2 regions of the Clostridium septicum genome follow, and region 1 is predicted to be linked to the other one. Evidence: riboswitches for the same ligand, from Rfam matches in the RefSeq annotation. Region 1 holds a riboswitch; the other holds the start of a gene.
What was found. Region 1 has a riboswitch for lysine ahead of CP523_RS08275 (Na+/H+ antiporter NhaC family protein). Riboswitches for the same ligand answer to the same signal wherever they lie in the genome.
Positions count from the first base shown of each region.

Region 2: linked by a shared signal. The riboswitch ahead of lysA (diaminopimelate decarboxylase) and the one ahead of CP523_RS08275 (Na+/H+ antiporter NhaC family protein) in region 1 are both predicted to bind lysine.

Region 1 is NZ_CP023671.1:1,863,108-1,869,330, forward strand. It holds gene hcp (hydroxylamine reductase) at 1-57, shown strand, start outside; gene CP523_RS08260 (dicarboxylate/amino acid:cation symporter) at 124-1,335, opposite strand; gene CP523_RS08265 (ACT domain-containing protein) at 1,604-2,044, shown strand; gene CP523_RS08270 (aminopeptidase P family protein) at 2,066-3,334, shown strand; lysine riboswitch at 3,446-3,621, shown strand; gene CP523_RS08275 (Na+/H+ antiporter NhaC family protein) at 3,761-5,503, shown strand; gene CP523_RS08280 (aminopeptidase P family protein) at 5,638-6,223, shown strand, end outside.
Region 2 is NZ_CP023671.1:1,382,059-1,388,281, forward strand. It holds gene ftsH (ATP-dependent zinc metalloprotease FtsH) at 1-1,463, opposite strand, end outside; gene lepB (signal peptidase I) at 1,480-2,046, opposite strand; gene lepB (signal peptidase I) at 2,077-2,607, opposite strand; gene CP523_RS06100 (DUF3006 domain-containing protein) at 2,607-2,825, opposite strand; gene lysA (diaminopimelate decarboxylase) at 3,043-4,335, opposite strand; lysine riboswitch at 4,469-4,635, opposite strand; gene CP523_RS06110 (beta/alpha barrel domain-containing protein) at 4,790-5,461, opposite strand; gene CP523_RS06115 (DUF1576 domain-containing protein) at 5,684-6,223, shown strand, end outside.

The sequences.
Region 1 (6,223 bases):
GGAATTGGTGGAATAACTAATGTAGAAAATGATATGAAAATGTTTATGGAAATGTAGTTATAAATCAAAAATAGAGTTAATATGGTAACATATTAACTCTATTTTTATGATAAAAATAAAATTTTAATTTGTAGATTCTAAACTATCATTATTTGAATCTTTTGATACTGTCAAGTTAAATTTATTTTTTAATGAATCAACTATAATAGCAATTGCATTATCTCCTGACACGTTACAAGCAGTTCCGAAACTATCTTGAGTTATATATAAAGCAATCATTAAAGCAATTTGAGGTTCAGAGAAACCTAAAACACTTTGTAATACTCCTAATGCTGCCATTACAGCACCACCAGGAACTCCTGGTGCAGCTACCATAGTGACTCCTAGCATAGCTATGAAAGTTATCATTTTTCCTAAATCAGGAGTTACATTATTAAGTAACATTACTGCTACCGCACAACAAGTAAGCGTTATAGTACTACCAGATAGATGAATAGTAGCACCCAAAGGAACAACAAATTCTCTAACTTCTTTAGAAACTTTATTTTTTTCAGCGCATTGTAAATTTACAGGTATTGTTGCAGCTGAACTTTGTGTGCCTAGAGCTGTTAAGTAGCCAGGTATTTGATTCTTAAGTACTGAAGGTAAATTCTTTTTACCTAAAATACTAGCAATTAAAAATTGTAAAAACATCATTGTAAAGTGTAAAGCAAGTATTACTAAAAATACCTTCCAGAAAACAGATAATATACTCTTGACTTCTCCAGCAAATGTCATATTTGCAAAAATTCCTAGTATATGAATAGGTAAAAGTGGTATTATAAGATTCTTTATTGTTAATTCAACTATTTGTTGAAATTCATTAGCCATATTATAAAGAGCTTTTCCCTTTAGAGATGATATTCCAAGTCCTAATAAGAATGCGAAAATTAAAGCTGTCATTACAGACATTATAGGTGGAATATCAACTACAAATAATGCAGGTACTAATTTATCTTCAGGATTAGAAGCATTACTTAATGAACTAGATGTGTGTATAAATAATGGGAAAAATTTTGATGCCACTAAGAAAGCTAAAAATCCTGCAACTAAAGTAGATATATATGCAATACCAGTAGTTAAACCAAGCATTTTACCGGCCCCTTTTCCTAAATCTGCAATTCCACAAACAACGAAGCCAACAATTATTAAAGGAATCATAAATCCTAAGAAATTACCAAATATTGAGTTAAAAGTAGCTAAAACCCCGATAACCCCCTTAGGACAGAAAGATCCAATAATTATACCTAAAATAATTGCTAATATTAATTTGGGTATAAGTCCTAATTTTTTCATATAAAGCGTCCCCCTTTAGTAAAACATTTATAATTTAATGGTAGTATATCAGAAAAAACCAATTAGAAAAGTATAAATGATAATAAAGAGATTAATAGAGAGAATTAAAGAAAAATAATGAGAGGGACAAGAAAATATTCTTTAAAGCCTTTAAAGAGGCTATATTTTCCCTAAAACAAGTTATATAATTATTGATAATAAAACAAATTTCCAAAAGTGTTTATCTGGGGCAATCATATATTAAATTTTATATTAAGGTGGTGTTTATGTGGCTGGTGAAAAATATTATATAATAAGTGAGAAGGCATTGCCAGAAGCATTCAAAAAAGTTATAGAAGTTAAGGAATTATTATTTACTGGAAAAGCAAAAGATATTAGTGATGCAGTTAAACAAACTAATATAAGTAGGAGCACTTATTATAAATATAAAGACGATATATTTCCTATGTCAGAGGGGATACACAGTAAAAAAATAACCTTAGTAGTATTATTATCTCATGAAGCGGGAACTTTATCTAAGGTGCTAGATTGTATAGCTTTTAATAAGGGGAATATAATAACAATAAATCAAGATATACCTATAAACATGGCGGCAAATGTAACAATAACATTAGATATATCAAATATGAAAAAGGATTTAAAACAGTTAGTTAATATATTAAGATCATTGCCTAATGTTGTTAGTGTAAAACTTTTAGCCATGGAATAAATACTTAAGGATGTGAATAGAATGAATAAGCAATTCTATAAAGTAAACAGAGAGAAAGTTCTTAAAGAAATAAAAGATAATTCATTAGTAATATTATTTGCAGGAAATGCGCCTAAAAAAACAGCTGATGAAAAGTATCCTTTTACACCAAATAGAAATTTTTATTATTTAACAGGAATTGATGAAGAAGAACACATTTTATTAATGAGTAAAATTAATGGAAATATAAAGTCAACTTTATTTATAAAAGAGATAGACCCGATTTTAGAAAAGTGGCAAGGAAAATCTGTGAGAAAAGATGAAGCTTTTGAAATATCAGATGTTGATGAAGTTGAATACCTAGGAAGTTTTAAAAATGTATTACATAAAATAATAACTTCAAGGGAAGACTTTAATGTATATCTAGATTTAGAAAAGGACAGCTATAATTCACCAGAAACCCTTGCAGAAAATATTTCATGGGAAATATTTAAGAAGTATCCACAGGTAAATATTAAAAATATTTATAGGATAATAAGTAAATTTAGATTAGTAAAAAGCGAAGAGGAAATCCAAAGAATACAAAAAGCAATAGATATAACAATTGAGGGTGTAAAAAATCTTATGAAGATATGTACACCAGGAATGAAAGAATATGAATTAGAAGCATATTTTGATTTAACATGCAAAACTAAAGGGGTTAGGGATTTTGCTTTTAAAACTATTGCAGCTTCAGGTAAAAATGCAGCAGTACTTCATTATGTAGATAATAACTCAGAAATAAAGGATGGGCAATTAATACTATTTGATTTAGGTGCTCAATATAATTATTATAATGGGGATATATCAAGAACATTTCCTGTTAATGGTAAATTTACAGAGAGACAAAAAGATGTTTATAATTCAGTCTTAAGAGTTAATGAAAGGGTTATTAAATCAATGAAGCCAGGTGTTAGTTTTATTGAACTTAATAAACAAGCTAGAAAATGGATAGCAGAAGAGTGCATTAAACTTGGTTTAATAGAAAAAGAAGAAGAAGTATCAAAGTACTATTATCATAGTATAGGTCATAGTTTAGGAATGGATACACATGATATAGAACCTCCTAATAGAGATGTAATATTTGAGGCAGGAATGGTATATACAGTTGAACCAGGAATATATATAGAAGACGAATCTATAGGAATTAGAATCGAAGATGATGTATTAATAACGGAAGATGCTTGCGAAGTGTTAACTAAGGACATGATAAAAACTGTTGAAGATATAGAAGAATTTATGTTAAATAATAAAAATACACTACAGTTTTAATAAAAAAGACTTTATAACATTAGTAAGTAAATAAAAAATATTCAGATTTTTTACGGAATACTATTGCATTAAATAATTAATGCTTGTATAATCAAATCATAAGTGAATAACGGCAAGGGTAGAGGCGCAATATTTAATAGTACTATTGATGAGATAAGCACTATGACTCAATAGGAAAGGAAATATTGCCGAAGCATACAACTGATGCTTTAAAGTTGTATAGCTGGGGTTGCATAAAATATGTGTAACACTGTCACAAATAATGTTTGTGGTGAGCTATCATTTAAGGATGTTTTTAATATAGTAGTGAAAATATATTAGAGCCTTGAGTGAAAACTCAAGGCTCTTTTTTAATAGAAAATAAAAATATTTAATTAAGCTGCCCTTTAAGTATTCACAATAAGATATAAAAAGGGGGACTTAAATATGAAAAACAATAAAAATTTTAGAGTATTTTTAATGACTATATTGATGTTAATTATGTCAACATCAGTAGTCTTTGCGTCAGAAGTTGATGCAGTAACTAATAATGCAGAGCATTATGGAATTTTAACATTAATACCACCAATAGTAGCTATAATATTAGCTTTCCTAACAAAAAATGTAATAATATCATTGTTTATAGGTATTTTATCAGGGAGTTTTCTTATAAAATTGATAGATCATTCATTATTTAGTGCACTTATTCAATCTTTCTTAGATTTTGTATCAAGAGCGTTAAATTCATTAGCAGATCCATGGAATGCAGGTATTATACTTCAAGTTTTAGTTATAGGAGGTGTAATTCATTTAGTAGCTAAAATGGGGGGAGCTAAAGCTGTAGCAGAGGCTTTAGCAAGAAAAGCTAAAAATGCTAGAAGTACACAATTAGTAACATTGTTATTGGGGATTGCAGTATTTTTTGATGACTATGCAAACTCATTAATAGTTGGACCTATAATGAAGCCTGTAGCTGATAAAATGAGAATATCAAGAGAAAGATTGGCATTTATTATAGATGCTACGGCAGCACCTATTGCAGGACTTGCAATTATTTCTACATGGATAGGACTTGAGGTTGGTTTAATAAACGATGCTTTTACAAATGGAATTGGGCAACAAGTAGATGCCTTTGGGGTATTTCTGCAAACTATACCATATAGATTTTATAATATACTAATAATATTCTTTGTATTTATTACTTCATTCTTATTAAAAGATTTTGGTCCTATGTATAAGGCTGAGATTGAAGCAAGAAGAAGAGATTTAAAGGCAGAAAAAGAGGTAGCAGCAGATAATAATAAAATAGATAATTCAGAGTTAGAACCAAAGGAAGGGATTAAGCTTAGTATATGGAATGCTATAATTCCAATTGGAACCTTGATAATTACAGCATTAATTTGCTTCTATTTTAGTGGATATTCATCAATAATGGCTGGAGAAGATATAGCTCTTCAACAATTAATGGGTAATTCACCATTTTCATTATCAGCTATACAACAAGCTTTTAGTGCATCAGATGCATCAGTTGCCTTATTCCAATCAGCATTAGTTGCTAGTATAGTTACTATAATTATGGGAGTTTTAAAAGGGATATTTACTTTATCAGAAGCTATAGATACTTGGATAGATGGAATGAAGCCATTACTTATAACTGGAGTTATACTAATACTTGCTTGGTCATTAAGTTCAGTAATTAAAGAGTTAGGTACAGCAAAATATTTAGTATCATTATTATCAGGGACATTACCATATTTCCTATTACCAAGTTTAATATTTATTCTTGGAGCAGTAATATCATTTGCTACTGGAACAGCATATGGAACTATGGGGATATTAATGCCACTTGCTATTCCATTAGCATTTTCAATAAATACAGACATGGGATATGTAATAGTAAGTGCAAGTGCAGTGTTAACTGGAGCTATATTTGGTGACCACTGTTCGCCTATATCAGATACAACAATATTATCCTCTATGGGATCTGGGTGTAATCATATAGATCACGTTAAAACTCAAATGCCATATGCATTATTTGTTGCAGTTATTACAATAGTATTTGGGTATATACCGGCAGGATTCGGTTTAGCATGGTATATAGTTTTACCAATAGCTTTATTAGCAGTATATATAGGAGTTCAGATATTAGGAAAAAAAGTAGATTCTGTAACAAATAAACAATTATTATAAAAATTAGTTTTGAAAAGCTAGAATATTTATTCTAGCTTTTTTATTTTAATAGATAATTAATAGATAAAAATAGTTGAATATTCGTAATATATTGTATAATCTATATAGATATAAGAAGAAAGGGGTAAAAAGAAATGAGTAAAATTGATAATTTAAGAGAAATAATGAAAAAGAATGATATACATCACTACATAATTCCAAGCAGTGATCCACATCAGAGTGAGTATGTTGCAGATTATTATAAAGGTAGAGCGTATGTTTCTGGTTTTACAGGATCAGCTGGAACAATAGTAGTATCATTAAATACAGCTAATTTATGGACGGATGGAAGATATTTTATACAAGCAGCCAGGGAGTTAAATAATAGTGGGATTGATTTAATGAAAATGAGAACTCCAGGTTACCCAAATGTTGAAGAGTGGATAAAAAGTAATGTTAAAGAAGGGGAGACTTTAGGATTTGATGGAAGATGTTATTCAGCAAATCAATATAAACAAATACTTTCTATAGCAAAATATAATAAATTTAATATAAAAATGGATAAAGATTTATTAGATGATATTTGGACGGAAAGGCCGGAATTGCCTAGCGAAAAAATATTTTTACATGATGTTAAATTTGCAGGGAAAAATGTAAAAGAAAAGCTTTCAGAAGTAAGAAGTGAAATGAATAATTTAAATGTAGAAAGTTATATTATATCATCACTAGATGATATAGCAT
Region 2 (6,223 bases), 480 kb from region 1:
AACATTACTGTTATTTGATTTATAAGTTCATCTCTAGAAACTAAGTATTTCTCCTCTTCTGGTAATTGCATAGTATATCCTAGTGCACCCATTGTTCTTGGAACTATTGTTATTTTATGAACAGGATCTGTTCCTTCTAGCATAGCTGCAACTAAAGCGTGACCAACTTCATGGAATGCCACAATTCTCTTTTCAAGAGGTGAAAGTATTCTATCCTTCTTTTCTTTACCTGCAATTATAACTTCTACAGCTTCTTGTAAATCTTCTTGAAGCACAGTATCTCTACCTTGTTTAACTGCTCTTAACGCTGCTTCGTTTACCATATTAGCAAGATCTGCTCCTACTGCTCCTGGAGTTCCCTTTGCTATTTCTTCTAAGTTTACACTTTCATCAAGCTTTACATCTTTAGAGTGAACATCTAATATAGCTATTCTCCCCTTTAAATCTGGTCTATCAACTATAACTCTTCTATCAAATCTACCTGGTCTTAAAAGAGCTTTATCTAATATTTCTGGTCTATTAGTTGCCGCTAAAATAACTATACCTTTAGATGAATCAAATCCATCCATTTGAGTTAATAATTGATTTAATGTTTGCTCTCTTTCATCATTAGATTGAAGTTGTGAATCTCTACTTTTTCCTATAGAATCAATTTCATCTATAAATATTATACAAGGAGCATTTTTTTCTGCTTCTTGGAATAAATCCCTTACCTTTGCAGCTCCCATTCCAGCAAACATTTCTACAAAGTTTGAACCTGATATTGAGAAGAAAGGTACATGAGCTTCTCCTGCTACAGCCTTTGCAAGTAATGTTTTACCTGTTCCTGGAGGACCAACAAGTAAGGCTCCCTTAGGCAATTTTGCTCCAATTTCCTTATACTTTTCTGCATGGTTTAAGTAATCAATAATTTCTTTCAATGATTCTTTTGCCTCATCTTGACCTGCCACATCATTAAAAGTTATTTTAATATCATTTTCTCTATAAATTTTCGCATTACTTTTTCCAAGTCCCATCATAGGACCACCCATACCCATTTTTTTACTCATTTTTCCCATTACAAATTTAAATAGGAAAAATAGAAAAAGGGTTGGAAGTATATAAATCATAATAAAATCTACAATAAAATTATTCTCTACCGGCTTTGACCTAAAATCCACTCCTGCATCATTAAGAGTCTTAACAAGCTCTGGATCATTAACATTTCCTGTATATAATATTTTTTTTCCGAATTTTTTGCCTTCATTTTCTTTGGGAATTATTTGAATTTCACTTGAGGATAAAACTACTTCTTGAACTTCTTTATTTTCAATCATAGTTAAAAATTTATTATAACTTATCTCCTCTGTTGTCATCATATTCTTAGTTGAACTAAATGCATATATAAATAAGAATGCTGCAACTACATACCAAATAGTCTGTTGCCTTTTTTTATCTTTATTATCATCTGTATTTTTATTCATAACACTTATTCTCCATTTACTTTATATTACCTATATCTTTAATTGGATATAATCTAAAGTTTACTAAACCTACTATATCTTTCTTATCTATACAAGTTTCTTTCCACCTTCTTGAATCTAATGATATAGGTCGATTATCTCCTAAAAAGAAATATTTATCTTCTGGAACTGTATAGCTTCCAATATATTCATCTTCAAACTTTACATAGTTCTCTTCTAAATACTCTCCATTTACATATACTTTTCCATTGTTTATTGACACATAATCTCCAGGTAATCCTATTAACCTTTTTACCATATACTCATTATTTTCATTTGAAAAAAATACTACTATGTCTCCCCGCTTTAAAGAATCTAGATTGTATAACTTATTAACTAATAAAACATCTCCTACATTTAATGTTGGGACCATAGATGAGGTGGGTATTTGAGCTTTAAATATTAAAAACTTATTTATTAATAGTGCTACTATTAATGATAACCCAATTATCTTAAAATAATCTGTTAAATTACTTGATTTTTTTCCTTTTTCTGACTTTTCTTTTGATTTTGATTTTAAAAGTTCTTGGAATTTTTCAAGCATTACAAGTTTTTTTTCCTTTCTTAAATAAACTTATTTAACTCTACCTATTTGATCAAATGGATATACTTTTAATTGAGCTTTACCTTTTATTTCACTTCCATCTATATAAGGATTAATCCAGTATCTTGAGTCTTTTGACCAAAGTCTATTATCTCCTAAAAAGAAATACTTACCCTCTGGAACTTTATACTCTCCATTAAATTTATCATGTGCTCCTATATAATCTTCTGATAATTTTTCCCCATTAACAAAAACTTCACCTTCAACTATTTTAACTTCATCTCCTGGAAGTCCTATTAGTCTTTTTATTAAATCTTCTTGCAATTCTTCAGAGTGAAAAACTACAATATCTCCTCTTTTTAACTTATCTAAATTATACACTCTTGTTACAAATAGTCTATCGTCTACATTTAATGTTGGCACCATTGATTCTGAAGGTATATAAGCCTTAAATACAACATATTTATTTATAGCTAATGCTAATATAACTGCTACAATTATAGGTATTCCCCATTCATAGAAAAAACCTCTACTTTTATTTTTATCACTACTATTTTCCATTATTCGTCCCACATACCTTTCATCATATTTTTAATTTTATCTCTTCTATTCTTTGTTAAAATAGGATCTACAATATATATATCCCCTTTTTTTATTAATACGTCACCTTCATTAAAGTTTCCTTTAACTAAGTCTTTATTTATATTTATTATATTTTCAGCTTCTGTTTCTAAAACTACGTAATTTTCTTCTATTCTATCTATAATGAAACTATCCATACTCTCTTGACATTAACTGTCTATCACCTCTCTATTAATTTCTTATCTTATAGTATAACATAATTACCCTAATTATTGACCAATATAAATAGCTATATTTATTAAAATTTATTTAAGATATAGCTATCTTGTTTAATGTAATTATTATTATACTAAAAAAAATAGATACTATGTGTATCTATTTTACACATAGTATCTAGCAATATATCTTTTAAAGTTAAATTTCAGAATCTATTAAATCTTTATAGCTTTGTCTTTTTGATACTATTCTTCCTTCTCCGTCTTTTACAAATACTACTGCTGGTCTTAAATTTTTATTATAATTATTTGACATAGAAAAACCATAAGCTCCTGTTGACATTATTCCTAATATATCTCCACTATAAACAAAAGGAAGCTTAATATCCTTTATCAAAATATCTCCTGACTCACAGCATTTTCCTGCTATAGTTACTACTTCTTCATCTGATTCTGTTATTTTATTTGCTAAAACAGCTTCGTATTTAGCTTGATATAAGGCAGGTCTTATATTATCAGTCATACCTCCGTCTACAGCTACATACTTTCTTATCCCAGGAACTTCTTTTATTGAACCTATTGTATATAATGTAGTTCCTGCATTAGCAACTATTGATCTACCTGGTTCTATTGTTAAAATAGGTTTATCTAAATTTAATTCATTACATACTTTATCTACCCTATCTAATATTACCTTGCAGTATTCACTTGTTTTTTTAGGCTTATCCCCTTCTGAATAATATATTCCAAAGCCTCCACCTAAATCTAATTCTGAAATTATATGTCCTGTTTCTTGTCTTATATTATCTATAAATTTAAGCATTATTTCTGCTGCATCACCAAAAGGTTCTGTATCAAATATCTGAGATCCTATATGACAATGTAACCCAACTAATGCTATATTATCAAAGGCTAAAGCTGACTTTACAGCATTTAATATATTATCTCCAATAGGTGCAAAACCAAACTTTGAATCTATCTGACCCGTCTTTATATAATCATGTGTATGTGCTTCAATTCCTGGAGTTAATCTTAAATACACCTTTTGTATTTTTTTATATTTTTCTGCTATTTCATTTACCTTCTCTAACTCCCATAAGTTATCAATAATAAATCTTCCTGCTCCTAATTTAACTCCCATTTCTATTTCTTCTAATGTTTTATTGTTACCATGAAAATAAATATTATCTAATGGATACTCTGCTTTATATGCTGTATATAGTTCTCCACCTGATACTACATCTAAGTAAAGTCCTTCTTCATTTATTAATTTACACATTTCTACTGTTAAAAAAGCTTTTCCAGCATATGCTACCCTATTTCCATTTTCCTTACATTTAAAACTTTTAATATATTCTCTGCAATTATCCCTTATAAGTTTTTCATCTATTACATACAATGGCGTACCATAATTTTTAACTAACTCACTAGCTTTCATACCACCTATACATAATTCATTTTCTTTAATTTCCATTGCCCCAAATAATTTCATACTTTACCTCCATGTTTTAATAAAATAAAAAACCATCACTTCTTTAGTGATGGTAGATTTTCATAATATAAATGGTAGCTATTAAATTATGGTAGTAATTTCCTTTAATCTAATCATAATCTTGCAAACTAATGCCTTTTGTAGCTCTCCACTTACGTGACAGTGATGCATATATTTTATACATCCCCAGAAATAAATTCTTGCTTTTATTTATTTCTTCGGCTATTAACCCTTTCATTATGCTTCTTCGTTTGCCAACTCTTCATAATTACTATTATTAACAGCTCCTCTACCTAATAATCTTAATTCAACTATAAAAAACCTTAATTTATATATTCTCAATTAAATTATTAATTAATTAAACATATATAAAGTTCATTAATATTATTATACACATTTTATGAGATTATGCCATATATTTTTCAGAATTTTTTAAATTTACTTTTAATTTGATTTATCCTCTATATTTATCCATAAGATTACTCATTATATCTCCTGTAACTGGTGGAGTATATGTTATTGCATTTGCACCTGCCTCTATAGTTTCCATTATAGTTTCTTCTGTAGGTCCTCCTGTAGCTATTATTGGAAAATCCGGAAATTCAGCTCTTATCTCCCTAACTATCCTAGCTGTATTCTTTCCTCCTGATACATTAAGAATAGTAGCCCCTGATTCTATTCTTTCCCTTATATTTTCACACTCTGAAACTACTGTTACTATAACAGGTATATCTATAGTTTCTCTTATTTTCTTAACTATACTATTTGCTGTAGGTGCATTTACAACTACCCCCATTGCACCTTTAAATTCTGCATCTAATGCAAGGTTTACAACCCTCTTCCCTTGAGTTATTCCTCCACCAACTCCACAAAATATTGGTACATCGGCAGCCATAACTAAAGCTTGAGTTATAAGTGGCTGAGGAGTAAATGGATAAACAGCAATTATTGCATCTGCATTTGTGTTTCTTATTATTGCAACATCTGTAGTAAATAATAAAGATTTTATTCTTTTACCAAATATCTTTATGCCACTACATTCTCTAATACAAGTTGGAACTTCAATAACATGACTTCGTAAAGTACCTTTTATTTCTGGAACTAGTTTTACCTTTTTAACCCCCACTTTTTTTATTCCTCCTATTAATTTTTTATTATATATTCTCACATTTATCTTTTCGTTAATTTTTTATTTTATTATATTATACTCTTTTATATTTAAATTTAAAGGAGTAAAAATTTTTTTATTGTTTACACTATATTTTTGTGACTTTTACCTTAATTCTACTATATAATTATATTACGTAAACTTTAATTAATAATACATAGTTTCGAGGTGATTTTAGTAATGTCAATAAAGAAAAAACTTTATCCCCCCTATACTGTATTAATAATAATGTATGTTTTCTTTATTATTTTTGCTTTTGCAGTTAACTCTCCAAAAGAAATTTTATCTGGATTAAAAAATATTTTATTTACACCAGATATTTTAATAACAGATTACATTGAAATCGGTGGTATAGGGGCAACATTTGTAAATGCAGCGCTTACAAGCTTAGCTTCTATAGCAATTTTAGTTCTCATAGGTATAAAACCTAATGGTTCTACTATTATGGCTTTATATCTTATGACTGGATTCTCATTCTTCGGGAAAAATATACTAAATATTTGGCCAATTATGATTGGTGTTTATTTATTTTCTAAATATCAAAAGGAACCTTTCTTAAACTATACCCTTGTTGCTTTACTTGCAACTACTTTAGCTCCAACAGTGAGTCAATTAAGCTTTACAGGACATTTTTCTCAATTTGGTGGAATACTCCTTGGCTATGGCTTAGGAATTTTTACAGGATTTATACTTTCGCCTATTGCTTCTCACTGTATAAAA